2 regions of the Pseudomonas sp. Irchel s3a10 genome follow, and region 1 is predicted to be linked to the other one. Evidence: riboswitches for the same ligand, from Rfam matches in the RefSeq annotation. Region 1 holds a riboswitch; the other holds the start of a gene.
What was found. Region 1 has a riboswitch for cobalamin ahead of cobW (cobalamin biosynthesis protein CobW). Riboswitches for the same ligand answer to the same signal wherever they lie in the genome.
Positions count from the first base shown of each region.

Region 2: another riboswitch for cobalamin. It lies ahead of cobO (cob(I)yrinic acid a,c-diamide adenosyltransferase); the one in region 1 lies ahead of cobW (cobalamin biosynthesis protein CobW).

Region 1 covers NZ_FYDR01000001.1:595,267-606,946, forward strand. Annotated here, with positions in the region: gene CKW11_RS02690 (phospholipase D-like domain-containing protein) at 1-463, opposite strand, end outside; gene CKW11_RS02695 (VWA domain-containing protein) at 636-1,367, opposite strand; gene CKW11_RS02700 (ATP-binding protein) at 1,295-2,293, opposite strand; gene cobN (cobaltochelatase subunit CobN) at 2,437-6,285, opposite strand; gene cobW (cobalamin biosynthesis protein CobW) at 6,289-7,359, opposite strand; cobalamin riboswitch at 7,457-7,670, opposite strand; cobalamin riboswitch at 8,743-8,965, shown strand; gene CKW11_RS02720 (CbtB domain-containing protein) at 9,087-9,284, shown strand; gene CKW11_RS02725 (CbtA family protein) at 9,296-9,994, shown strand; gene CKW11_RS02730 (cobalamin biosynthesis protein) at 9,991-10,404, shown strand; gene cobM (precorrin-4 C(11)-methyltransferase) at 10,486-11,232, shown strand; gene nfuA (Fe-S biogenesis protein NfuA) at 11,375-11,680, opposite strand, start outside.
Region 2 covers NZ_FYDR01000008.1:187,278-198,957, forward strand. Annotated here, with positions in the region: gene CKW11_RS22385 (C40 family peptidase) at 1-566, shown strand, start outside; gene CKW11_RS22390 (C40 family peptidase) at 786-1,322, shown strand; gene CKW11_RS22395 (sorbosone dehydrogenase family protein) at 1,456-2,769, opposite strand; gene CKW11_RS22400 (hypothetical protein) at 2,836-3,420, opposite strand; cobalamin riboswitch at 3,585-3,816, shown strand; gene cobO (cob(I)yrinic acid a,c-diamide adenosyltransferase) at 3,898-4,509, shown strand; gene CKW11_RS22410 (cobyrinate a,c-diamide synthase) at 4,506-5,888, shown strand; gene bluB (5,6-dimethylbenzimidazole synthase) at 5,885-6,535, shown strand; gene cbiB (adenosylcobinamide-phosphate synthase CbiB) at 6,532-7,440, shown strand; gene cobD (threonine-phosphate decarboxylase CobD) at 7,433-8,425, shown strand; gene CKW11_RS22430 (cobyric acid synthase) at 8,422-9,873, shown strand; gene cobU (bifunctional adenosylcobinamide kinase/adenosylcobinamide-phosphate guanylyltransferase) at 10,085-10,606, shown strand; gene cobT (nicotinate-nucleotide--dimethylbenzimidazole phosphoribosyltransferase) at 10,603-11,658, shown strand; gene cobC (alpha-ribazole phosphatase family protein) at 11,655-11,680, shown strand, end outside.

The DNA.
Region 1 (11,680 bases):
TCTGCGCATCGAGGTCGGGAAACTTGCGCTGGAAGGCCTGACTGGCGGCCACGGCACGGTTGAAGATCACGCTCTGGTTGGCCGGATGACCGTTGTCACTGGTGATGCTCAGCGCCAGCGATTCGCCCAGTTGCGGCGCGTCCGCCGTGCCATAGGCCAGATGCACGCGATAGTGCATCGTCGTGCCTGGATTGACAGCGTAATCGGCCCAGCGAAATTTCTGCAGCGGCGCTTTATCGCTGGGCGTGGCGTGATATTGGGGGAACGTGTGTGCCTTGCCGGGAAACGTCAGGCTGTTGAACAGGAACAACCACGGTTTGTCGCCCTGCTGTTTCTCGATGGCAAACCCGAGCAGGCCTTTGCGTCGCGGTTCAGCCAGATCCATGGCCAGCAGCACGCCATTGGTGCCGGCGTAGGCTTTGACGCGGAAATCGTCCTGAGGATTGGCGACCAGTACCCGCATGGTTCACTCCTTGTGATTGGGCTGGGGTGGAGCATAGAGCAGCGCTGCAAGTTTGGATGATATCCGTTTGAACCGAGGTGACCTCTTCGCGAGCAAGCCCGCTCCCACAGGTAAAGCAGCGTTCACATTCCTTGTGAGAGCGAGACTGCTCGCGAAGAGGCCCGTTCAGACTTCACACGTCATCGATATGCCGATAATCCGCATTCAGCGCTGCCGCTAATTCTCGCGCCCGTGCCAGGCGGATCGGCCCACGCTCAATGTCGATCAGCAATCCCGGACACTCCAGCGGCGGTATCGACGGCAAGGTTTTCAAACGCCCATCCGTCACCACCAGCATGCGCTGCTGCTCGGCCGGGAAGCGCTTTTGTCGCTGGGTCAACCATTGCTGTGCCTGCGTCAAAGCTGCCACTAGCGGCGTTCCACCGCCCGCCCCTAGCGCCTCCAGCCAGGTGCGCAAGCCACTCGACGCCTTCAACCCCTGCACCTGCCATTTCGGCGCGCTGCCGCTGGCGGTCAGCAGGGCCAGCCGCGCCCGTTGCCGATAAGCATCATCGAACAATTGCGCGAGCAAGCCCTTGGCATCGCTCAGCGCCTGATGCCGACGCGTCGAAGCCGAGGCATCGACGATCACCAGCCACAGCTCATGGGGAGTTCGAGTGCGCAACTGGAACTGCAGATCTTCGCAAGTCTGCGGCCGACCGTTGAGCAGCGTGCCCGGCCAGTTCACCAGACCGCTGCGCGCAGCGTGGCGCTGGCCTTGGCGTCCATGGTCGAGGCGTCCGGCACGAGGTCTGGCATTCGCCCCCGCGTCGGATCGGGGACGAATGCCGGTTACTTTTTTGGCCAGCTCGGCACTTCGCGGCGAGCGCCGGTGGCCAGTGCCGGGGCGGGCATATCGCCCCACTGTCCCTGGCCCTCGCTTGACTCGGCTTGCGTATTGGCCGAATTCTGCGCGGGTGGCTGCGGACTGTGAGAAGAGGACTCTTTACGGCGATGACGCAGGGCGAACTCCGCCACGGCGTCGATATCCTGCTCGGCAATCGCTGCCGCACCGCGCCATGCCGCGTGAGCACGAGCTGCACGCAGCCAGACCAGATCGGCACGCAAGCCATCGACACCCGCCGCAAAGCAACGCTCGGTGATGCTCGCCAACGCGTCGTCATCCAGCGCAATGCTCGCCAACAGGATGCGCGCCTGTTCGCAACGTTCGCGCAGCGCCTGTTGCTGTGCTTCCCACTGCGTGCAGAACGCCTGGGGATCGCTGTCGAAATCCAGTCGGCGGCGGATGATCTGCCCGCGCTCGGTTGGCGCGGTGTTGCCGCTGAGGGCGACGTTCAGGCCGAACCGGTCAAGCAGTTGCGGACGCAGTTCGCCCTCTTCCGGGTTCATCGTGCCGATCAATACAAATCGCGCCGAATGCCGATGGGAGATGCCGTCACGCTCGATCAGGTTGGTGCCGCTGGCTGCCACATCGAGCAGCAGGTCCACCAGATGATCCGGCAGCAGGTTCACTTCATCGACGTACAGCACACCGCCGTCAGCCTTGGCCAAAACACCGGGAGAAAACTGCGCCCGTCCTTCACTCAGTGCCGCGTCGAGATCGAGGGTGCCGACCAGACGTTCCTCGGTGGCGCCCAGCGGCAGCGTGACGAACTGACCGCTGGCGAGCAGATCGGCCAAGCCACGGGCCAGGGTCGACTTGGCCATGCCACGCGGGCCTTCGATCAGCACGCCGCCGATTTTCGGGTCGATCGCGGTGAGGCACAGGGCGAGTTTCAGGTCATCGGCGCCGACCACAGCGGAGAGCGGGAAATGCGGGGTTTCGGTCATCTTCAATACTCGGTCATGGTCGGTGTGAATTCATTTCAATGTAGGAGTGAGCCTGCTCGCGATAGCGGTGGTTCAGCGACAAATAGGTTGGCTGATACACCGCTATCGCGAGCAGGCTCACTCCTACAAAATGTTGTGGTGTGTCAGGTGTCTTCTTCTATATCCAGCAACAGGTTTTCCAGGGCCTCTTTATAGGCCCCGGGTTCCTGCCACATCCCACGCTGCTGCGCTTCGAGCATGCGCTCGGCCATATCACGCAGCGCATGCGGATTGTGCTCGCGGACAAAGTCGCGGGTCGCCGGGTCGAGCAAGTAGGCGTCAGCTAACAACGCGTACTGATGATCGTCGATCAGTTGCGTGGTGGCGTCGAAAGCGAACAGGTTATCGACTGTCGCCGCCAGTTCGAAGGCGCCTTTATAGCCGTGCCGTTTGACCCCGTCGATCCATTTCGGATTGGCCGCCCGCGAGCGGATCACCCGATTGAGCTCTTCTTTCAGGGTACGGATTTTCGGCAGATCCGGCTGGCTGTGATCGCCGTGATAACTCGCCGCTGCTTCGCCACGCAGGGTTTCCACCGCCGCGAGCATGCCGCCCTGGAACTGGTAATAGTCATTGGAATCGAGCAAGTCGTGCTCGCGGTTGTCCTGGTTCTGCAGCACCGCCTGCACCTGGCTCAGGCGCTGAACGAACTGCTCGCGGGCGGCGGTGCCTTCGTCAGAACCGCCGTAAGCGTAGGCCCCCCAGTTCAGGTAGACCTCGGCCAGATCTTCGCGGCTCTGCCACAGACGCCCATCGATGGCGCCCTGCACGCCCGCGCCATAAGCTCCGGGTTTGGCACCGAAGATCCGCCAGCCGGCCTGGCGCCGCGCCGTATCGGCATCCAGCCCCGATTGCAAAAGCGCCTCGCGCTCGGCACGCACTTTCGCGGCCAGCGGATTAAGGTCATCCGGTTCGTCCAGCGCCGCCACCGCTTGCACGGCCGCGTCGAACAGCCGAATCAGGTTGGCAAAGGCATCGCGGAAGAAGCCCGAGACCCGCAGCGTGACATCGACCCGTGGCCGGTCGAGCAGGCTCAGCGGCAGAATCTCGAAATCATCGACGCGCTGACTGCCGGTGGCCCACACCGGACGCACGCCCATCAACGCCATGGCCTGGGCGATGTCATCACCGCCGGTGCGCATGGTCGCAGTGCCCCACACCGAGAGGCCGAGTTGACGCAGGTGATCGCCGTGATCCTGAAGGTGCCGTTCGAGAATCAGCGTGGCGGACTGGAAACCGATGCGCCACGCGGTGGTGGTCGGCAGGTTGCGCACGTCCACCGAGTAGAAATTGCGCCCGGTGGGCAGCACGTCGAGACGACCACGGCTGGGTGCGCCGCTTGGCCCGGCGGGGACGAAGCGGCCGTTCAGGGCGTCAAGCAGGCCACGCATTTCGGCGGGGCCGCAGGCGTCGAGGCGTGGGGCGACGACTTCGCGCAGATTGTTCAGGATCGCGCTCACTTCAGCCCAACACGCCCCTTGTGGGAGCGAGCTTGCTCGCGAAAGCGTCGTGTCAGTCGACATTGATGTACCTGACCCATCGCTTTCGCGAGCAAGCTCGCTCCCACAGGGGATTTGTAGTGCTTGGGAGATCAGTTGGGTGGCGAACAGTTCGAGGCGTTCGCGGGTGTCACCGGCGGTGCGCCAGATTTCGTCGCTGACGCTTTGCAGCTCCGGCGGGCGCGGGCCGTTCCACGGGTCGGCAAGTGCGCAATCCAGCGGATCAAACCCCAGCTCGAAGGCCTTGGCCAACGCCCGCAGCAGACTCGACTGCGCGCCTTTGCCGTCGCCACGCGGAATGCGCAGCAAGGCCAGCAAGGTATCAATGCGCAAACGCCCGCTCGGCGACTCGCCAAAAATGTGCAGGCCATCGCGGATCTGCGATTCCTTCAGATCACACAGATAGGTGTCCAGACGCGGCAGCCAGATCGCTGCATCGGCGTCGCTGTCCAGACCGGCGTCGAGTTGCAGTTCACGGTCGATCTGCGTCTCGCGCACCAGTTGCAGGATGTCGCGCTGCAGCTCCCGCGCACGACGCGGATCGAGCAGTTGCGCTTCGTAATATTCGTCGGCCAACAGTTCCAGATTGCGCAACGGGCCGTAGGTTTCGGCGCGGGTCAGCGGCGGCATCAGGTGGTCGATGATCACCGCTTGCGTGCGCCGTTTGGCCTGGGCGCCCTCGCCCGGGTCGTTGACAATAAACGGATAGATGTTCGGCAGCGGCCCGAGCAGCGCGTCCGGCCAGCAATTCTCCGAAAGGCCGACGCCCTTGCCCGGCAACCATTCGAGGTTGCCATGCTTGCCGACGTGAATCACCGCGTGCGCGGCGTAGGTGTTGCGCAGCCAGAAATAGAACGCCAGATAGCCGTGCGGCGGCACCAGATCCGGGTCGTGATACACCGCACTCGGATCGACCTGATAACCGCGCGCCGGTTGAATGCCGACGAAGGTCAGGCCAAAGCGCAGCCCGGCGATCATCATCCGCCCGTCGCGGCACATCGGATCGTTTTGCGGCGCGCCCCAGCGTTCCAGCACTGCCGCGCGATTGGCCTGCGGCAGCGCATTGAACATCGCCAGATAGGCGTCCATCGCCAGGCTTTGCTGGCACGGACGCAGGTCGATGCTGTCGAGATCGTTGCTGACGCCGCCGAGCAATTGCTGGATCAGTTCGGTGCCGCTGTCCGGCAACTCAGCAGTCAACGGAAAGCCTTCCGCCTGCAACGCGCGCAGGATATTCAACGCCGCCGCCGGCGTATCGAGACCGACGCCATTACCGATCCTGCCGTCACGGGTCGGGTAGTTGGCGAGGATTAGCGCGATGCGTTTTTCCGTGTTCGGCAGCCGCGCCAGATCGCTCCAGCGCCGCGCCAGTTCAGCGACGAAATCCATGCGTTCGGGTTGCGCCCGGTAGCAGACTACGTCGGACTGGCTGCGCTCGCTGCGCCAGGCCAGGTCCTTGAAGCTGATCGGCCGACTGATGATGCGCCCGTCGAGTTCCGGCAAAGCGATGTGCATCGCCAGATCTCGCGGGCCAAGGCCCTGCTCGCTGTCGCGCCAACCGGGTTCGTTGTCCTGAGCGCAGATCGCCTGAATCACCGGAATATTGCGCCGAAATGGCCGCAGATGTGGGGCTTCGGGACTGGACTGCGCGAACCCGGTGGTGTTGAGAATCACCGCCGCCGCGACCTCGTCCAGCCAGTCCTCGACCACACTGAGGCAGCCGGGTTCTTTCAGGCTGGCGACGGCAATCGGCAACGGATTGAGCCCTGCCGCCTGCAAGCGCTGGCAGAACACATCGATGAACGCGGTGTTGGCCGCCTGCAAATGCGAGCGATAAAACAACACCGCCGCGACCGGTTGACCGGGCAGCCATTCGGCTTGCCAGTCGCTCAGTGCGGCGGTGTTTTTCTGTGGGTGGTAAATCGCCGTACGCGGCAGCGCCTGCGGTTCGCCCCAGGCGTAGTCGCGCGCCAGCCAGCGGTTGGCCAGACAATGAAAGAAATCCAGCGCATTGCCCATGCCGCCCTGACGCAGGAACTGCCAGAGGCGGTCGCGATCTTCGGCGGGCACGGTGCTCAGGTCGCTGAGTTCCGGATCGGGACGATCATCGCCCGGCACCAGAATCACCTGCACCCCGCGCTCGGCCAACTCCACCAGTCGTTCGACACCGTAACGCCAATAAGCGATGCCGCCGTGCAGCGAAATCAGAATGACCTTGGCGTGACGCAGCACCTCATCGACATACAGATCGACCGAGGCGTGGTTCTGCACCTGCATCGGATTGGCCAGGCGCAGGCTCGGGTAATCCTCGGGCAGTTGCTGCGCCGCTTCGGCGAGCAGCGCCAGGCTGGAATCGCCGCTGCACAGGATCACCAGCTCGGCGGGGGTTTGTCCAAGGTCGGCAATGTTGTCATCCGACACGAAACCGCCGGGCTGGGTCCTGAGCAGGTGCATGGCTTAAACGCTGAGCGCGGCGCGCAGTTGCGCTTCGAGTTGCGCAGCGTCGAGTTCCTGACCGATCAACACCAGACGAGTGACGCGCGCTTCGTCAGCGCCCCACTGGCGGTCGAAATGCTTGTCGAAACGCGTGCCCACGCCTTGAATCAACAGGCGCATCGGCTTGTTCGGAATCGCCGCGAAGCCCTTCACGCGCAGGATGCCGTGCTGCACAACCAGTTGCGTAAGCGCGTCGAGCAGCAGGCTTTCGTCGGCTTGCGGCAGTTCGATCGAGATCGAATCGAAGGCGTCGTGATCGTGGTCATCGTGGTCGTCATCACCGTCGTGGTGGTGATCGTGATGGCTGTGGCGGCTGTCGATATGTTCTTCGGATCCGGCACCGAGACCGATCAGCACGTCCAGCGGCAGGCGACCGTTGCTGGCTTCGATGATTTTCACCGCTGGCGGCAGTTCTTCAGCGACCTCGGCGCGAACGCGAGCCAGATCTTCGGCGCTGGTCTGGTCGGCCTTGTTGAGGATCACCAGATCGGCGCTGGCCAGTTGATCGGCGAACAGTTCGTGCAGCGGCGATTCGTGATCCAGATTCGGATCGAGTTTGCGCTGGGCATCGACCTGATCCGGGAACGCGGCGAAGGTGCCAGCGGCCACTGCCGGGCTGTCGACCACGGTGATCACCGCGTCAACGGTGCAGGCGCTGCGGATTTCCGGCCACTGGAAGGCTTGTACCAGCGGTTTTGGCAGAGCCAGACCGGAGGTCTCGATAAGGATGTGATCGAGATCGCCGCGACGGGCGACCAGTTCACGCATCACCGGGAAGAACTCTTCCTGCACCGTGCAGCACAGGCAGCCGTTGGCCAGTTCGTAGACGCGGCCGGTGGCTTCTTCTTCGGTGCAGCCGATGGTGCATTGCTTGAGGATTTCACCGTCGATGCCCAGCTCACCGAACTCGTTGACGATCACCGCGATGCGACGGCCCTGAGCGTTGTCGAGCATGTGCCGCAGCAAGGTGGTTTTGCCCGAGCCGAGGAAACCGGTGACGATGGTGACGGGGAGTTTGGCCAGTGTTTTCATCGGATGCCCTTTGGCAAGGTGGCGGGCATGCGGGACGAGATCCGCTGCGAGCGTGCGCGCGGAAGAATTCGCCACCGGATCACCCCGCCCGGTTGTAGTGAGAAATCTGTCACGAGGCAGGTCTCCTGGCTGACGGTGTTCAGGCCTTGCGCCTGGCGTTCGTTGCGCCTTCCCGCGGGCTCAGTGGATTGAGCTGGCAGTGGCGTGGCAACGAACTTCACCGTTCACAGTTGCGGGGGCAGCCGCGGCTTTGACCGCGTTCCCTTCTTAGCTTCGGCGTGGGCCGAAGAACCTCGAAGGTGCAAGGCTACGCATGGCTTGAGGATGGGTCAATGCTTTGGTTTTTTTTGGATTGGGGGCATATCCGTTGCTGCGGGGGTTGCCGCTGGCGGTTTCGCTCTTACAGCGAGTCACCTTTTCCAAACGCCGGGTTTGAGGTTTGGGGTTTGGGGGCATATCCGTTCCTTCGGGTGTTGCCTCTGGCGGTTTCGCTCTTACAGCGAGTCACCTTTTCCAAACGCCGAAAAGGTAACCCAAAAGGCTTTGCCCCGGCGTACGGCACTTCGCTTAGGCTCAGTGTTCCCTCGCTACGGTGTCCATCCGGGGGCATCGCCTCCGGTTTGCTTCGCTGCACCTCCTCTCGATGTATGCGGCTTCGCCGCATGGCGCTGCGCGCCTTCCCCCTTATGGACACCTACGCTCGGCCTGCCGAAGGGGCAAAAGATCAAAAGCCACATCAAGAGCCAAAGCCAAAGCAGGTCAAAAGATCGCAGCCTTCGGCAGCTCCTACATGGGATTGGGTGTGTTCAGTTGGAGTTTGGTTGGCTGGCAGGCCGCCTTCGCGAGCAAGCTCGCTCCCACAGTTGGAATGAGTGTGTTCCGTTGGAAATTGGTCGGCTGTCAGGCCGCCTTCGCGAGCAAGCCCGCTCCCACAGTTGGAATGGGTGTGTTCAGTTGGAAATTGGTCGGCTGTCGGGCCGCCATCGCCAGCAGGCTGAAAGCGTGCACCCCATGCGGCGAAGCCGCCCCACTCAACACGATGAGCGTTAGCTCGAGTACCGCTTTTGATCTCAGGGCCCGTCGGCAGGCTGAGTGGAGGGATTTATCCGGGGGTGGGAGCGCAGCGACCGTTTGGCGCAGCCAAACACAGCGAGAGGAGGTGCAGCGAAGCAAACCGTAGGCGCTGCCCCCCGGATGAATCCCGCAGCGAAGGAACCCGAGCCTAGGCGAGGGCCGAACGTCAGGGCATAGACCTTTTGGTTACTTTTGGGGCGTTTGCCAAAAGTGACCCGCCGTAAGGGCGGAACCCTAAGTGGCCGTTACCGCAGCAACGGATATACCCCCATACCCATCCAATTGACTCAAATCCCCAACCCATGCTCTCCTACACAACTTGTTACGGGTGCCCTTCACAGGGTGAAACGGGAAACCGGTGAATCATGTGCTTTACTCAAAGCCATGTCAGTCCGGTGCTGCCCCCGCAACGGTAAGCGAGCGAAGCGTCAAATCCACTGTGCCATTACGGCATGGGAAGGTGACGCTTGCAGGTCGGCCAGACGCCAACCCCTCGTGAGCCCGGAGACCGGCCCGCAACACACAGTGCGCATTTTGCGTCACTGAACATAACAAACCCGCGGTGGGCGGGCGCTGTTCGAACCTCTGCGTGCCCGACCCGCAGGGGTTTTCATGCGCTCTGTTGACCCGCTGACACTCCAAAGGGAAGCGCCATGTCGATCATCAGCAGCACCGGCAGCAACACCGACAAAATCTCCAGCACCAGCACATTGAGCCAACGCCTGACCGCCGCGATTTTCGCGTCGATCCTGGGTGCCGGCCTCGTTTACTTCGCCGGTTTCTCGCACATCGAAGCGGTGCACAACGCCGCTCACGATACCCGCCACAGCGCCGCGTTCCCGTGCCACTGAGACCTGCCGACATGATCAAGCGTATCGCGCAAACCGCAGGTTTCACCGGCCTGCTGGCCGCCCTGCTGCTGACATTGCTGCAAAGCTTCTGGGTCTCGCCGCTGATTCTGCAGGCCGAAACCTTCGAGAAATCCGAACCTGTGGCCGTTCACGAACACGCCGCCGGCACCGCCGCTCACACCCATGACGCCGAAGCCTGGGAGCCGGAAGATGGCTGGCAACGTGTGGTCTCGACCACCGGCGGCAATCTGGTGGTGGCAGTCGGTTTCGCCCTGATGCTCGCCGGCCTGTACACCTTGCGTGCACCGTCCAAAACCTCGCAAGGCCTGCTCTGGGGCCTGGCCGGCTACGCGACCTTCGTCCTTGCGCCGACCCTGGGCCTGCCGCCTGAACTGCCGGGCACCGCTGCAGCCGATCTGGCTTCGCGGCAAACCTGGTGGATCGGCACCGCTGCCTCCACTGCTGTTGGCCTGGCGTTGATTGTGTTCAGCCGCCACTGGCTGATGAAGTTGCTGGGCGTGGCGATCCTCGCCGTGCCGCACGTGATCGGCGCTCCGCAACCGGAAGTGCATTCGATGCTCGCTCCGGAAGCGCTGGAAACCCAGTTCAAAATCGCTTCGCAGTTGACCAACGTGGCGTTCTGGCTGGCCCTGGGCCTGATCAGCGCCTGGTTGTTCCGCCGCAAAAGCGATGGTCAGTACCACGCATGACCGATGACCGCGCAGCGCCGACCTTTGTGGTCGGCCTGGGCTGCCAGCGCGGCTGCCCGGTCAGCACGCTGCGCGCGTTACTCGATCAGGCGTTGCAGGCGCATCGCATCGAGCTGGAAGCGGTCAAGGCCCTGGCCAGCATCGATCTCAAACGCGATGAACCCGGTTTGCAGGAACTGGCCAGCCAGTTGGCGCTGCCGCTGTTGTATTTCAGCAGCGAAGAATTGGCCAGTTACCAGCAGCGACTCAGCCACCATTCTCAAATTGCCTATGAGCGCACCGGTTGCTACGGCGTGGCGGAAAGTGCCGCGCTGGCCCTTGCCGAGCAGTTGATTCAGGCACCGGCAAAACTGCTGATTTCCCGGCAGAAATACGCTCAGGCGACACTGGCATTGGCCGGCGCTGCGTAAAATCCCGATAATCCCCCTGTTTGATCATGAGCAATCTTCATCTGAAGCGTTGCCCTGCCCCGTTTTTCACAGGATTTCTTCATGACCGTCTACTTCATCGGCGCCGGCCCCGGCGACCCGGAACTGATCACCGTCAAAGGCCAGCGGTTGATCCGCAGCTGCCCGGTGATCATCTACGCAGGCTCGCTGGTGCCGGCCGCGGTGCTGGAGGGGCATCAGGCCGAAACCGTGGTCAACAGCGCCGAACTGCATCTGGAGCAGATCATTGAATTGATCACAACCGCCCATGCCAATGACCAGGACGTGGCGCGGGTGCATTCGGGTGATCCGAGCCTGTATGGCGCGATTGGCGAGCAGATTCGTTATTTGCGTGAGTTGCAGATTCCGTTCGAAATCATCCCCGGCGTCACCGCCACCGCAGCGTGTGCGGCGTTGCTTGGCGCGGAACTGACATTGCCGGACGTGTCGCAAAGCGTGATTCTGACCCGTTATGCGGACAAGACCGCGATGCCGGCGGGTGAGGAACTGAGCAGTCTGGCGCAGCATGGCGCGACCATGGCGATTCATCTGGGGGTCAATCATTTGCAGAAGATCATCGCTGAACTGCTGCCGCATTACGGCGCGGATTGCCCGATTGCGGTGATTCACCGGGCGACATGGCCGGATCAGGACTGGGTAGTGGGGACGCTGGAGGATATTGCCGAGAAGGTTGCGGCCAAAGGGTTTCGGCGTACAGCGTTGATTCTGGTGGGTCGGGTGTTGGGCAGTGAGGTGTTTAGCGAGTCGTCGCTGTATCGCGCGGGGCATGCGCACCTCTACAGACCCTGAAAGCCAAAAGATCGCAGCCTTCGGCAGCTCCTACATTGGAATGTGTATCCCTGTAGGAGCTGCCGAAGGCTGCGATCTTTTGCTTCACCCATAAAAAAACGGCGCTCACGGGGCGCCGTTTTTCATGTCCGCAGCGAACGCCTTAGTAGTAGGCATTTTCTTTCTGCGTGTGGTCGGTCACGTCGCGCACACCTTTGAGCTCTGGAATGCGCTCAAGCAAGGTGCGCTCGATGCCTTCCTTCAAGGTCACGTCGGCCTGGCCGCAGCCCTGACAACCACCACCGAACTGCAACACGGCGATGCCGTCCTCGACCACATCGATCAGGCTGACCTGACCGCCGTGGCTGGCCAGCCCCGGGTTGATTTCGGTTTGCAGGTAGTAGTTGATGCGCTCGTTGACCGGGCTGTCGGCATTGACCATCGGCACTTTGGCGTTTGGCGCCTTGAT
Region 2 (11,680 bases), on a different contig from region 1:
TGTTCGGTTGCGCTGCTCATTCTCCAGTTCAAGAGCAGCCTCAACAGGTTAAAAATTCTGCCACTGCCCAGTCTTCCGTTATTTACCAGGAAGAGCTGGACACCGAAAAAGAACTCTCGGACTTCAACAAGAAGCCGTACGAGCTCCCGGTTCTGGCCGACAGCATCCTCGAACGCGGCATGTCCCTGATCGGTACCCGTTACCGTTTCGGCGGTACCTCTGAAGCCGGTTTCGACTGCAGCGGTTTCATCGGTTATCTGTTCCGCGAAGAAGCCGGCATGAATCTGCCGCGCTCCACCCGCGAAATGATCAACGTTGATGCGCCTCTGGTCTCGCGCGGCAACCTTGAGCCGGGCGATCTGCTGTTCTTCGCCACCAATGGTCGTCGCGGTCGTGTAAGCCACGCCGGGATCTACCTGGGTGACAACCAGTTCATCCATTCCAGCAGTCGTCGCAGCGGCGGTGTTCGCATCGACAGCCTGGGTGACAGCTACTGGAGCAAGACCTTCATCGAAGCCAAGCGCGCCCTCGCGATGGCACCGACCGTGGTCACTGCTCGCAAGTAATTCCCCGTTGTCGCCACGTTCGTGGCGACAAAAACGGTGCCCGGCAAGGGAGTAGACCTAGACTTTACAAGGTGAAGTTAAAGTCTTACTTGAAGTTTGCCGCGTAGCCGCTAGAATCCTGTATCTATATTGATGGCAAACCGCCTGCGTGCTGCGCAGGCGGTTTTGTTTCTGTCCATTCGGCAGAGAAAGCCGCAGCCAGATCAGGATGTTCTGCTTATGACGATGTCGGCCCGCCTCACGTTGATCTTCTTCGCAGCGCTGCTCAGCGCCTGCGCCAGCCGCACTCCGCCGCCTGCGCCCGTCGTACGCGCTCCGGTGGTGTTCGGGCCTTCCCAGGCTTTTTCGCCGGCTGCTGAAGACGTGCTGTTTCGCGCGCTGGGGCTGGTCGGCACGCCTTATCGTTGGGGCGGCAACACACCGGACTCCGGGTTCGATTGCAGTGGTCTGATCGGTTTCGTCTACCGTGATGCTGCCGGCATCAGCTTGCCGCGTTCGACGCGCGAGATGATCGTGATGCAGGCGCCGAATGTCGGCAAAGAGGGTTTGCAGACCGGCGACCTGATCTTCTTCGCTACCAATGGCGGCTCGCAGGTCAGCCATGCGGGGATTTACGTTGGGGAAGGGCGCTTCGTGCATGCGCCGGCAACCGGCGGCACGGTGAAGCTGGACAGCCTGTCGAAGGCGTACTGGCAGAAGGCGTATCTGAGTGCCAAGCGGGTGTTGCAGCCGGAGCATCTGGCGCATAACCCGTAGTTCAAAAAGCTCACAATCCAATGTAGGAGTGAGCCTGCTCGCGATAGCGGTTGATCAATCAACACTGATGTTGAATGTGGCACCGTCATCGCGAGCAGGCTCACTCCTACAGTTGTTTCAGGTCAGGCAAAAGTTACTTGGCCGACGACACTCGCCAAACCTTGTTCCCCACATCATCTGCTACCAGCAAACCACCTTGCTGGTCGATCACCACGCCTACCGGGCGACCCAGCGCGTTCTCGTCCTTGTCGAGGAAACCGGTGAGCACATCCACCGGTGCTCCATTCGGCTTGCCGGCGGCGAATGGTACGAAAATCACTTTATAGCCACTGTGCGGTTTACGGTTCCACGAGCCGTGCTGGCCGATGAACGCGCCCTCCTTGAACTGCGCCGGCAGGCTGTTGCCTTCAGCGAAGGTCAGGCCCAGCGAGGCGGTATGCGGGCCGACGGCGTAGTCCGGGGCGATAGCCTTGGCCACCAGATCCAGATTCTGCGGCTTCACCCGCACATCCACGTGCTGACCGTAGTAGCTGAATGGCCAGCCATAGAAGCCACCGTCCTTGACCGAGGTGATGTAGTCCGGCACCAGATCGCTGCCGATCTCGTCACGTTCGTTGACTGCTGTCCACAGCGCGCCTGTGGTGGGTTCCCACGCCAGGCCGTTGGGGTTGCGAATGCCCGAGGCGAAGATCCGGTGGTTGCCGGTGGCGCGATCCACTTCCCAGATCGCCGCACGTCCTTCTTCTTTATCCAGACCATTCTCGCCGACGTTGCTGTTCGAGCCGACGGTGACGTACAGCTTGTTGCCGTCCTTGCTGGCGATGACGTTCTTGGTCCAGTGATGGTTCAGGGTGCCGCCCGGCAGGTCGGTGACTTTGATCGGCTGCGTCTTGATCTCGGTCGCGCCTTGCTCGTAGGGAAAGCGCAGCAGGCGATCGGTGTCGGCGACGTACAAATCGTTGCCGACCAGGGTCATGCCAAACGGCGAGTTGAGATTCTGCAGAAACACCGTGCGGGTCTCGGCCACGCCGTCGTGGTCGGCATCGCGCAGCAGGGTGATGCGATTCGGGCTCGGCACACCAGCGCCGGCCTTGCCCATGACTTTCTTCATCACCCAGCCGCGAATACCGCTGCTGTCATCCGGTTTGGGCGGGGCGTTGGTTTCCGCCACCAGCACGTCACCGTTGGGCAGCACGTAGAGCCAGCGCGGGTGATCGAGGCCTTCGGCGAATGCCGCGACTTGCGTACCGGCCGCAGCAGTCGGTTTGCCGCCCGCAGGCCAGCCGACCGCCGGGGCGATGTTCACCGTCGGGATCAGGGTTTTGTTTGGTTCAGGCAGCTTCGGTGACGGACCGGTGCCGTCAGAAACTTGCAGGCTGGAGGATTCACCGCAGGCGGCGAGCCCTCCGGCGAGGGCGATGACGAGAGCGAGTTGGGTTCTGCGCATTACTGATCTTCCCTATGAATGCTTGCCTAATCATAGAGGAGCTTGCGCACCCGATGGTTCAACCGCTCAACCGCGGGCCTCTTTGAACAGCACGGCGACGCCCGGGTGATAGTTGCCCGCTTCGCTGCGCAACTTGCGGTAGGCGTAGGGGAAATACCAGGCCACCGCGCAGCAGTGTTCCTTTTGCAGGTCGTCGACCATGTCCTGCAGTTCTTCGGGGCTGGCGCTGTGCTGGGCCTTTTGCGGGGCGACGAACAGGCAGCCGAGTTTGAGATCGCTGGCGAAGCTGATGCGTTTGGCATCGCTGGTGATGTCCAGCAGGGCCTGGGTCAGATTGAGGTTGTTGACCCGTGGCCAGCGCTGGGTGGCCTGGAGGTAGGCGCGGTCTTCGGCGCCGGCGATGAACAGGTCGGCGCGGGCATTGCGTTCGCCTTCCTCATTCTGTTTACGGGTGGGGGTGTCGCAAAGGGTTACCAGTTCGGCCATCCATGCCGCAGCGGAGAGCAATCCGAGATTGGCTTTCTCGTCATGCCAGTAAGGGGTGTCGTTGTCGCCGCGAATGGCGTTGTAGCGGTCGATACAGTCAAACCAGCGTTCAAGCATCGGGCGCAGGAATTCCAGGCGCGGGTTGCTGATGATCATGCCTTGCATCGTCATCATCCTTATTGTTGTAGTGTGCTTTTTCAAACAAAAGCATGGCTCTTTGATATCACTTGTCTCAGTGTGGCACAAGATTGGCGTCAGTTAATTGATCGACGGCAGTTATTCGCCCGCCGGCCCCCTCTTTAATTGACGCTCCACCCCCAACCCTCTAACCTTCGCGGCTTGTTTCAGGTGCTCTGTGACCTGTGTCGACAGAGTGAAACAGGGAAGCCGGTGAGGGTTGTCTTCAGGCGAAGAACGATCACGATCCCGGCGCTGCCCCCGCAACGGTAAATGAGTAAAAGCTGCGCCTTGAGCCACTGCCTCGACAGAAGCGGGAAGGCGCGCAGCCAGGCGATTCGCCGCTCATGAGCCCGGAGACCGGCCTGATCCATCCAGCGGCATCACGGTGGGCGATGCCAGGCTTTTTGCCGTCTATTCTTGTGCCTGCCCGCCGTTATCCAGCCTCAACGGAGAGCTCCCCCAATGACCGATTCCCCCGAGCGCGACGAACGCCATCTGGCGCGTATGCAGCGCAAAAAAGCCGTGATCGACGAACGCATCGCCAATTCGCCTGACGAGTGCGGCCTGGTGCTGGTGCTGACCGGCAATGGCAAAGGCAAAAGCAGCTCGGCGTTCGGCATGCTCGCCCGCGCCATGGGCCACGGCATGCAGTGCGGTGTGGTGCAGTTCATCAAGGGTCGCAACAGCACCGGCGAAGAACTGTTCTTCCGCCGCTTCCCCGAGCAAGTGCGTTTTCACGTGATGGGCGAGGGTTTCACTTGGGAAACCCAAGATCGCCAGCGTGACATCGCCGCCGCCGAAGCCGCGTGGGCAGTGTCCCGCGAACTGCTGCGCGATCCGTCGATCGGCCTGGTGGTGCTGGACGAACTGAACATCGCCCTCAAGCACGGCTACCTCGATCTTGATCAGGTGCTCAGCGACTTGCAGGCGCGTCCGCCGATGCAGCACGTGATCGTCACCGGTCGCGCGGCCAAGCCGGAAATGATCGAGATGGGCGATACCGTCACCGAAATGGGCATGCTCAAACACGCCTTCCAGGCCGGCATCAAAGCGCAGAAAGGCGTCGAACTTTGAATCAACCACGTCACTGCCCGGCGGTACTGATTGCCGCGCCGGCCTCCGGTCAGGGCAAGACCACCGTCACCGCCGCGCTCGCTCGCTTGCATCGCAACCAGGGGCGCAAGGTGCGCGTGTTCAAGTGCGGCCCGGACTTCCTCGACCCAATGATTCTCGAGCGCGCCAGCGGTGCGCCGGTGTATCAACTGGACATGTGGATGGTCGGCGAGCAGGAAAGTCGCCGTCTGTTGTGGGAAGCCGCCGCCGAAGCCGATTTGATCCTGATCGAAGGCGTGATGGGCCTGTTCGACGGCACACCATCGAGCGCTGATCTGGCGCGGCATTTCGGCGTGCCGGTGCTCGGCGTGATCGACGGTACCGCCATGGCCCAGACCTTTGGCGCCCTGGCACTGGGTTTGGCGAAGTATCAGCCGGACCTGCCATTCGCCGGCGTGCTGGCCAACCGTGTCGGCACCTTGCGTCATGCACAGTTGCTCGAAGGCAGCCTCACCGAAGGTCTGCGCTGGTACGGCGCGCTGTCCCGCGAGACCGGGATCGAGTTGCCGAGCCGGCACCTCGGTCTGGTGCAGGCCAGCGAACTGAATGATCTCGACCTGCGTCTCGACGCCGCCGCCGAAGCCTTGGCCAGCAGTTGCGAGGTAGCGCTGCCACCGGCCGTGGAATTTGCCGCACCTGAAGTGATCCCTGCCGAACCGCTGCTCGACGGCGTGCGCATCGCCGTCGCTCGCGATGAGGCCTTTGCCTTCACCTACGGCGCCAGTCTCGACCTGCTACGGGCGATGGGCGCCGAGTTGAGTTTCTTCTCGCCGATCCGCGATACGCAATTGCCCGAGGCCGACAGTCTGTATCTGCCCGGTGGTTATCCGGAATTGCACCATGTCGCGTTATCGCAAAACACCGCGATGCTCGATGCGATCCGTGCGCACCACGCCGCCGGCAAGCCGTTGCTCGCCGAGTGCGGCGGCATGCTCTACCTGCTCGACGCGTTGACCGATGTCGACGGCACCCGCGCCGAACTGGTCGGGCTGCTGCGCGGTGAGGCGGTAATGCAAAAACGTCTGGCGGCACTGGCACTGCAAGCGGTGGATCTGCCGGAAGGCTCGTTGCGCGGCCACACCTATCACCATTCCCTGACCACCACTGAGCTGACGCCGATCGCCCGGGGCCTGAGCCCGAATGGCGGGCGCGGAGCCGAGGCGGTATATCGGGAAGGGCGGATGACGGCGTCGTACGTGCATTTCTACTTTCCGTCGAATCCTGCGGCTATCGCGGCACTGTTTGTGCCAGATCTTGAGGCCGCTTTCGCGAGCAAGCCCGCTCCCACATTGGATCACCTAACCCCTGTGGGAGCGGGCTTGCTCGCGAAGAGGCCATGAGCAACAACGCATTCACTGAGGTCGAGCGCACAGCGGTCTATAAAGTCATCGCCGAACGCCGCGACATGCGCCACTTCACCGGCGGCACGGTCGAGCCGGAGCTGCTGCGCCGCCTGCTCGAAGCCGCGCATCAGGCGCCCAGCGTCGGCCTGATGCAGCCATGGCGCTTCATCCGCATCAGCGATCGCGGCTTGCGCGGGCAGATCCGGAACCTCGTCGAAGAAGAACGCGTGCGTACCGCCGAAGCCCTCGGCGAGCGTAGCGACGAGTTCATGAAGCTCAAGGTCGAAGGCATCAATGATTGCGCCGAAGTGTTGGTCGCGGCGCTGATGGACGATCGCGAAAAACACATTTTCGGCCGTCGTACGCTGCCGGAAATGGACATGGCCTCGCTGTCCTGCGCGATTCAGAATCTGTGGCTGGCGTCCCGTGCCGAAGGATTGGGCATGGGCTGGGTGTCGCTGTTCGAACCGCAGGCACTGGCCGATCTGCTGCAGTTGCCGGCCGGGGCCAAGCCGCTGGCGGTGTTGTGCCTGGGGCCGGTCAAGGCATTCTATCCGGCGCCGATGCTGGTACTCGAAGGGTGGGCGCAGGCGCGGCCGCTCAATGAGTTGCTGTACGAAAATTATTGGGGAGTGAGTCAATGAGTGTGGCGTTGTTGAGTGTCGCCGCGGTCGCGCTGGATGCGCTGCTGGGTGAACCGAAACGCTGGCATCCGCTGGTAGCGTTCGGCAATTTTGCCGGGCGCATCGAGCGCCGTTTCAATGCGGGCGGGCGTGGCTGGCGCAGTCACGGGGTCACCGCCTGGGTGATCGCGGTGCTGCCGCTGACCTTGCTCGCCACCGCGTTTTCCTGGGCGCCTTACGTGGGCTGGATCGTCGAGATTCTTGCGCTGTATTGCGCCCTCGGCATGCGCAGCCTCGGTGAGCATGTCGCGCCGGTAGCCGCCGCCTTGCGCGCTGATGATCTGGAAGAAGCGCGCAAGCGTGTCGGCTACCTGGTCAGTCGCCAGACCAGCGAACTGGACAGCACCGCGGTCGCCCGTGCCGCCACCGAATCGGTGCTGGAAAACGGCAGCGACGCGGTGTTCGCCGCGCTGTTCTGGTTTGTCGTGGCCGGAGCGCCGGGCGTGGTGCTCTATCGTTTGAGCAATACGCTCGACGCGATGTGGGGCTATCGCAATGAGCGCTTCGAGCGCTTCGGCTGGTGCGCGGCAAAAATCGACGACGTGCTCAACTACATTCCGGCCCGGTTGGTGGCGCTGACCTATGCGCTGCTGGGCAACACCCGGCTTGCCTGGAAATGCTGGCGCAGCCAAGGGCCGCAATGGGACAGCCCGAATGCCGGTCCGGTGATGGCGGCCGGTGCCGGTGCGTTGAATGTCGAACTGGGCGGCCCGGCGATCTATCACGGCGAACTGCATGAGCGTCCGCAACTGGGTGAAGGTCCGCCGGCGGATGCCGATTCGATTGATCGCGGCTGGCAATTGGTCCAGCGCGGGGTATGGTTATGGCTGCTGATTCTCTGCGTGGGGGCTGAATTCTATGCTTGAGCACGGTGGCCGGCTGCGCAAGGCTGCACTCGATTACGGGATTGCCGAGGCTGACTGGCTCGACCTCTCCAGCGGCCTCGCGCCGTGGCCGTTTGCGGTGCCGGAGATTCCGCTGCGCGCCTGGGCACGCTTGCCGGAAACCGATGACGGGCTGGAGCAGGCTGCGTGCGATTACTACGGCGCCGCGCAGGTGCTGCCGGTGGCCGGTTCGCAGATGGCGATTCAGTTGCTGCCGCGTTTGCGCCGCGCCGGCAAGGTCGGTGTGTTGTCGCCGTGTTATGCCGAGCACGCCGAAGCCTGGCGCCGCAGCGGTTACATCGTGCGCGAAGTGCTGGAGCAGGAAGTGGAATTCTTTCTCGACAGCCTCGACGTGCTGGTGGTGGTCAATCCGAACAATCCCACCGGCCTGAGCCTGACCCCGGCGCGGCTGCTCGACTGGCACGCGCGGCTGGCCCAGCGCGGCGGCTGGCTGGTGGTCGATGAAGCATTCATGGACAACACGCCGCAGCTGAGTCTGGCGTCGCATACCCATCAAGTTGGCCTGATCGTGTTGCGTTCGTTCGGCAAGTTTTTCGGTCTGGCGGGGGTGCGTCTGGGCTTTGTGCTGGCCGAGCGCAAGTTGCTCAGATTGCTCGCGGAGCAGGTCGGACCCTGGGCGGTCAGCGGGCCGACGCGGGTGCTCGGCCAGGCCTGTCTGCAAGACACCGAAGCGCACACCCGGCAACGCATTCGCAGCGATGAAGCCAGTGAACGTCTGGCTTTGCTGCTGGAGCGCTACGGCTTCAAACCCCACGGTGGTTGCGCGTTGTTCCAGTGGCTGATCACCGAGCGCGCGCCTGTGCTGCACGAGTTCATGGCCCGACGCGGCATCCTCCTGCGCATCTTCACCCACAACAGCAGCCTGCGTTTTGGTCTGCCGGCCAACGCCGCTGAAGAAGCGCGTCTCGAACAAGCGCTGCAAGCTTTCGCCAAGGAAAACCAATGACAACCTTGATGGTTCAAGGCACCACGTCCGACGCCGGTAAAAGCACGCTGGTGACGGCGCTGTGCCGCTGGGCAACCCGTCAGGGCGTGGCGGTGGTGCCGTTCAAACCGCAGAACATGGCGCTCAACAGCGCGGTGACCGCCGACGGCGGCGAGATCGGCCGTGCGCAAGCCGTGCAGGCGCAAGCGGCGCATCTCGAACCGCACACCGACATGAACCCGGTGCTGCTCAAGCCCAACAGCGACACCGGCGCGCAGGTGATCATCCATGGCCGTGCGGTCACCAGCATGAACGCGGTGGCCTATCACGACTACAAAGCCATCGCCATGCAAGCGGTGCTCGCCTCGCACGAGCGGTTGAGCGCGGCGTATCCGTTGGTGATGGTCGAAGGCGCCGGCTCGCCGGCCGAGATCAATCTGCGTGCCGGTGACATCGCCAACATGGGCTTTGCCGAAGCGGTGGATTGCCCGGTGCTGCTGATTGCCGACATCAATCGCGGCGGCGTTTTCGCGCATCTGGTCGGCACGCTGGAGCTGCTGTCGCCGAGCGAACAGGCACGGGTCAAGGGCTTCATCATCAACCGTTTTCGCGGTGACATCGCCTTGCTGCAACCGGGCCTCGACTGGCTGGAACAGCGCACCGGCAAACCGGTGGTCGGCGTATTGCCATACGTGATGGACCTGCATCTGGAGGCCGAGGACGGCATCGATCAACGTCAGACCGACAAGGCCGAGCAAGTGCTGAAAGTGGTGGTGCCGGTGCTACCCCGCATCAGCAACCACACGGACTTCGATCCGCTGCGACTGCATCCGCAGGTCGATCTGCAATTCATCGGCCCGGGGCAGGCGATTCCTGCCGCCGACCTGATCATCCTGCCCGGCTCGAAAAGCGTGCGCAGCGACCTCGCGTATTTGCGTGCCAATGGCTGGGACACGGCGATCAATCGGCACTTGCGGTATGGCGGCAAGTTGCTGGGGATCTGCGGCGGGCTGCAAATGCTCGGTGAGCAGGTGCACGATCCGCTGGGCCTGGAAGGCGCGCCGGGTTCCAGTGCAGGTCTGGGTTTACTGGCGTTCGAAACCACGCTGGAAGCCGAGAAGCAGTTGCGCAATGTACGCGGACGTCTGGCGCTGGAAAACGCCGAGGTCAGTGGCTATGAAATCCATGCCGGCGTGACGGTAGGGTCGGCGCTGGAGAATGCGGCGGTGCATCTGGATGACGGTCGTTGCGACGGCGCACAGAGTCCGGACGGGCAGGTGTTCGGCACCTATCTGCATGGCTTGTTCGAATCACCGCAAGCCAGTGCCGCGTTGCTGCGCTGGGCCGGGTTGAGCGATGTGCAGGAAGTGGATTACCACGGCTTGCGCGAGCGCGATATCGAGCGGCTGGCGGATCTGGTGGAGCAGCATCTGGATACCGGGCTGCTGCGTCAGCTCTGCGGGATTTAGGCTGGCTGTTACGGCCTCTTCGCGAGCAAGCCCGCTCCCACATGAGAAGGCATTCCCATGTGGGGGCGAGCCTGCTCGCGAAGAGGCCGGTTGTCTCAGCACATAATTCGGGATGTTCCCATGCTCCAACATGAGAATACATTCCAGGGTGGGAGCGGGCTTGCTCGCGAAGAGGTCGTTTGCCTCAACACATAATTTTCAGGATGTCCCCATGCTCCAACTGATCCTCGGCGGCGCCCGCTCCGGCAAAAGTCGCCTCGCGGAAAAACTCGCCAGCGACAGCCATCTGGCGGTCACTTACATCGCCACCAGCCAACCGCTGGACGGCGAAATGAACGAGCGGGTCGCCCATCACCGCGCCCGGCGTCCGGCCGAATGGGCGCTGATCGAAGAGCCGCTGGAACTGGCCCGCGTCCTGCGCGAGAACGCCAGTGCCGAGCGTTGCCTGCTGGTCGACTGCCTGACCCTGTGGCTGACCAACCTGCTGATGCTCGATGACGCCGCGCGTCTCGCCGCCGAGCGCGACGCCCTGCTGGACTGCCTGGCGTCATTGCCGGGAGAAATCATTTTTGTCAGCAACGAGACCGGAATGGGTGTTGTGCCGCTGGGCGAATTGACTCGCCGCTACGTCGATGAAGCCGGTTGGCTGCATCAAGCTCTGGCCGAGCGTTGTCAGCGAGTCGTCCTGACGGTCGCCGGCCTGCCCCTGACCCTGAAAGGACCTGCGTTATGACTCAAGCGTGGTGGTTGAACCCGTGCCAATCCGTGAATGCCGAGATCGTTGAACAAGCGGCCGCGCGCCAACAGCAACTGACCAAACCGGCCGGCTCCCTCGGTCGCCTCGAAAGCGTGGCGGTGCAATTGGCCGGGTTGCAGGGGCAGATCAAGCCGACCCTTAAGCAGGTCTGGATCGCGATTTTCGCCGGTGATCACGGGGTGGTCGCGGAAGGCGTTTCCGCGTTCCCGCAGGAAGTCACCGGGCAGATGCTGCTCAACTTCGTCAGCGGCGGCGCGGCAATCAGCGTGCTGGCGCGCCAGCTCGATGCGCAGCTGGAAGTGGTCGATCTGGGCACCGTGACGCCGTCGTTGAATCTGCCGGGCGTGCGCCATCTGAACATCGGCCCGGGCACGGCGAATTTCGCCAAGGGCGCGGCGATGACCCAGGCACAGGGCGAACTCGCCTTGCAGGCCGGTCGCGACAGCGTGCTGCGCGCCAAAGCGGCCGGCGCGCAGTTGTTCATCGGCGGCGAAATGGGCATCGGCAACACCACTGCCGCCAGTGCGCTGGCGTGTGCCTTGCTCGATTGCCCGGTGGTGCACCTGACCGGTCCCGGCACCGGGTTGAATGCCGAAGGCGTCAGCCATAAAGCGCAAGTGATCGAGCGCGCACTGGCGCTGCACGCGGCGCAACGTGGCGATGCGCTGCAAACTCTGTTCAACCTCGGCGGGTTTGAAATTGCCGCATTGGTAGGAGCGTATCTGGCCTGTGCGCAGGAAGGCGTCGCGGTGCTGGTCGACGGCTTTATCTGCACGGTCGCTGCGTTGGTCGCGGTGCGGCTGAATCAGGCTTGCCGCGAGTGGCTCTTGTTCGGTCATCGTGGTGCCGAGCCGGGCCATCATCACGTGCTGGAAGCCCTCAATGCCGAGCCGCTGCTGGAACTCGGTTTGCGTCTGGGCGAGGGCAGCGGGGCGGCGTTGGCCGTGCCGCTGTTGCGTCTGGCCTGTGACCTTCACGGGCAGATGGCGACGTTCGCCGAAGCCGCGGTGGCGGATCGTCCGGCATGACGTTGCGTCTGGATCTGCTGCG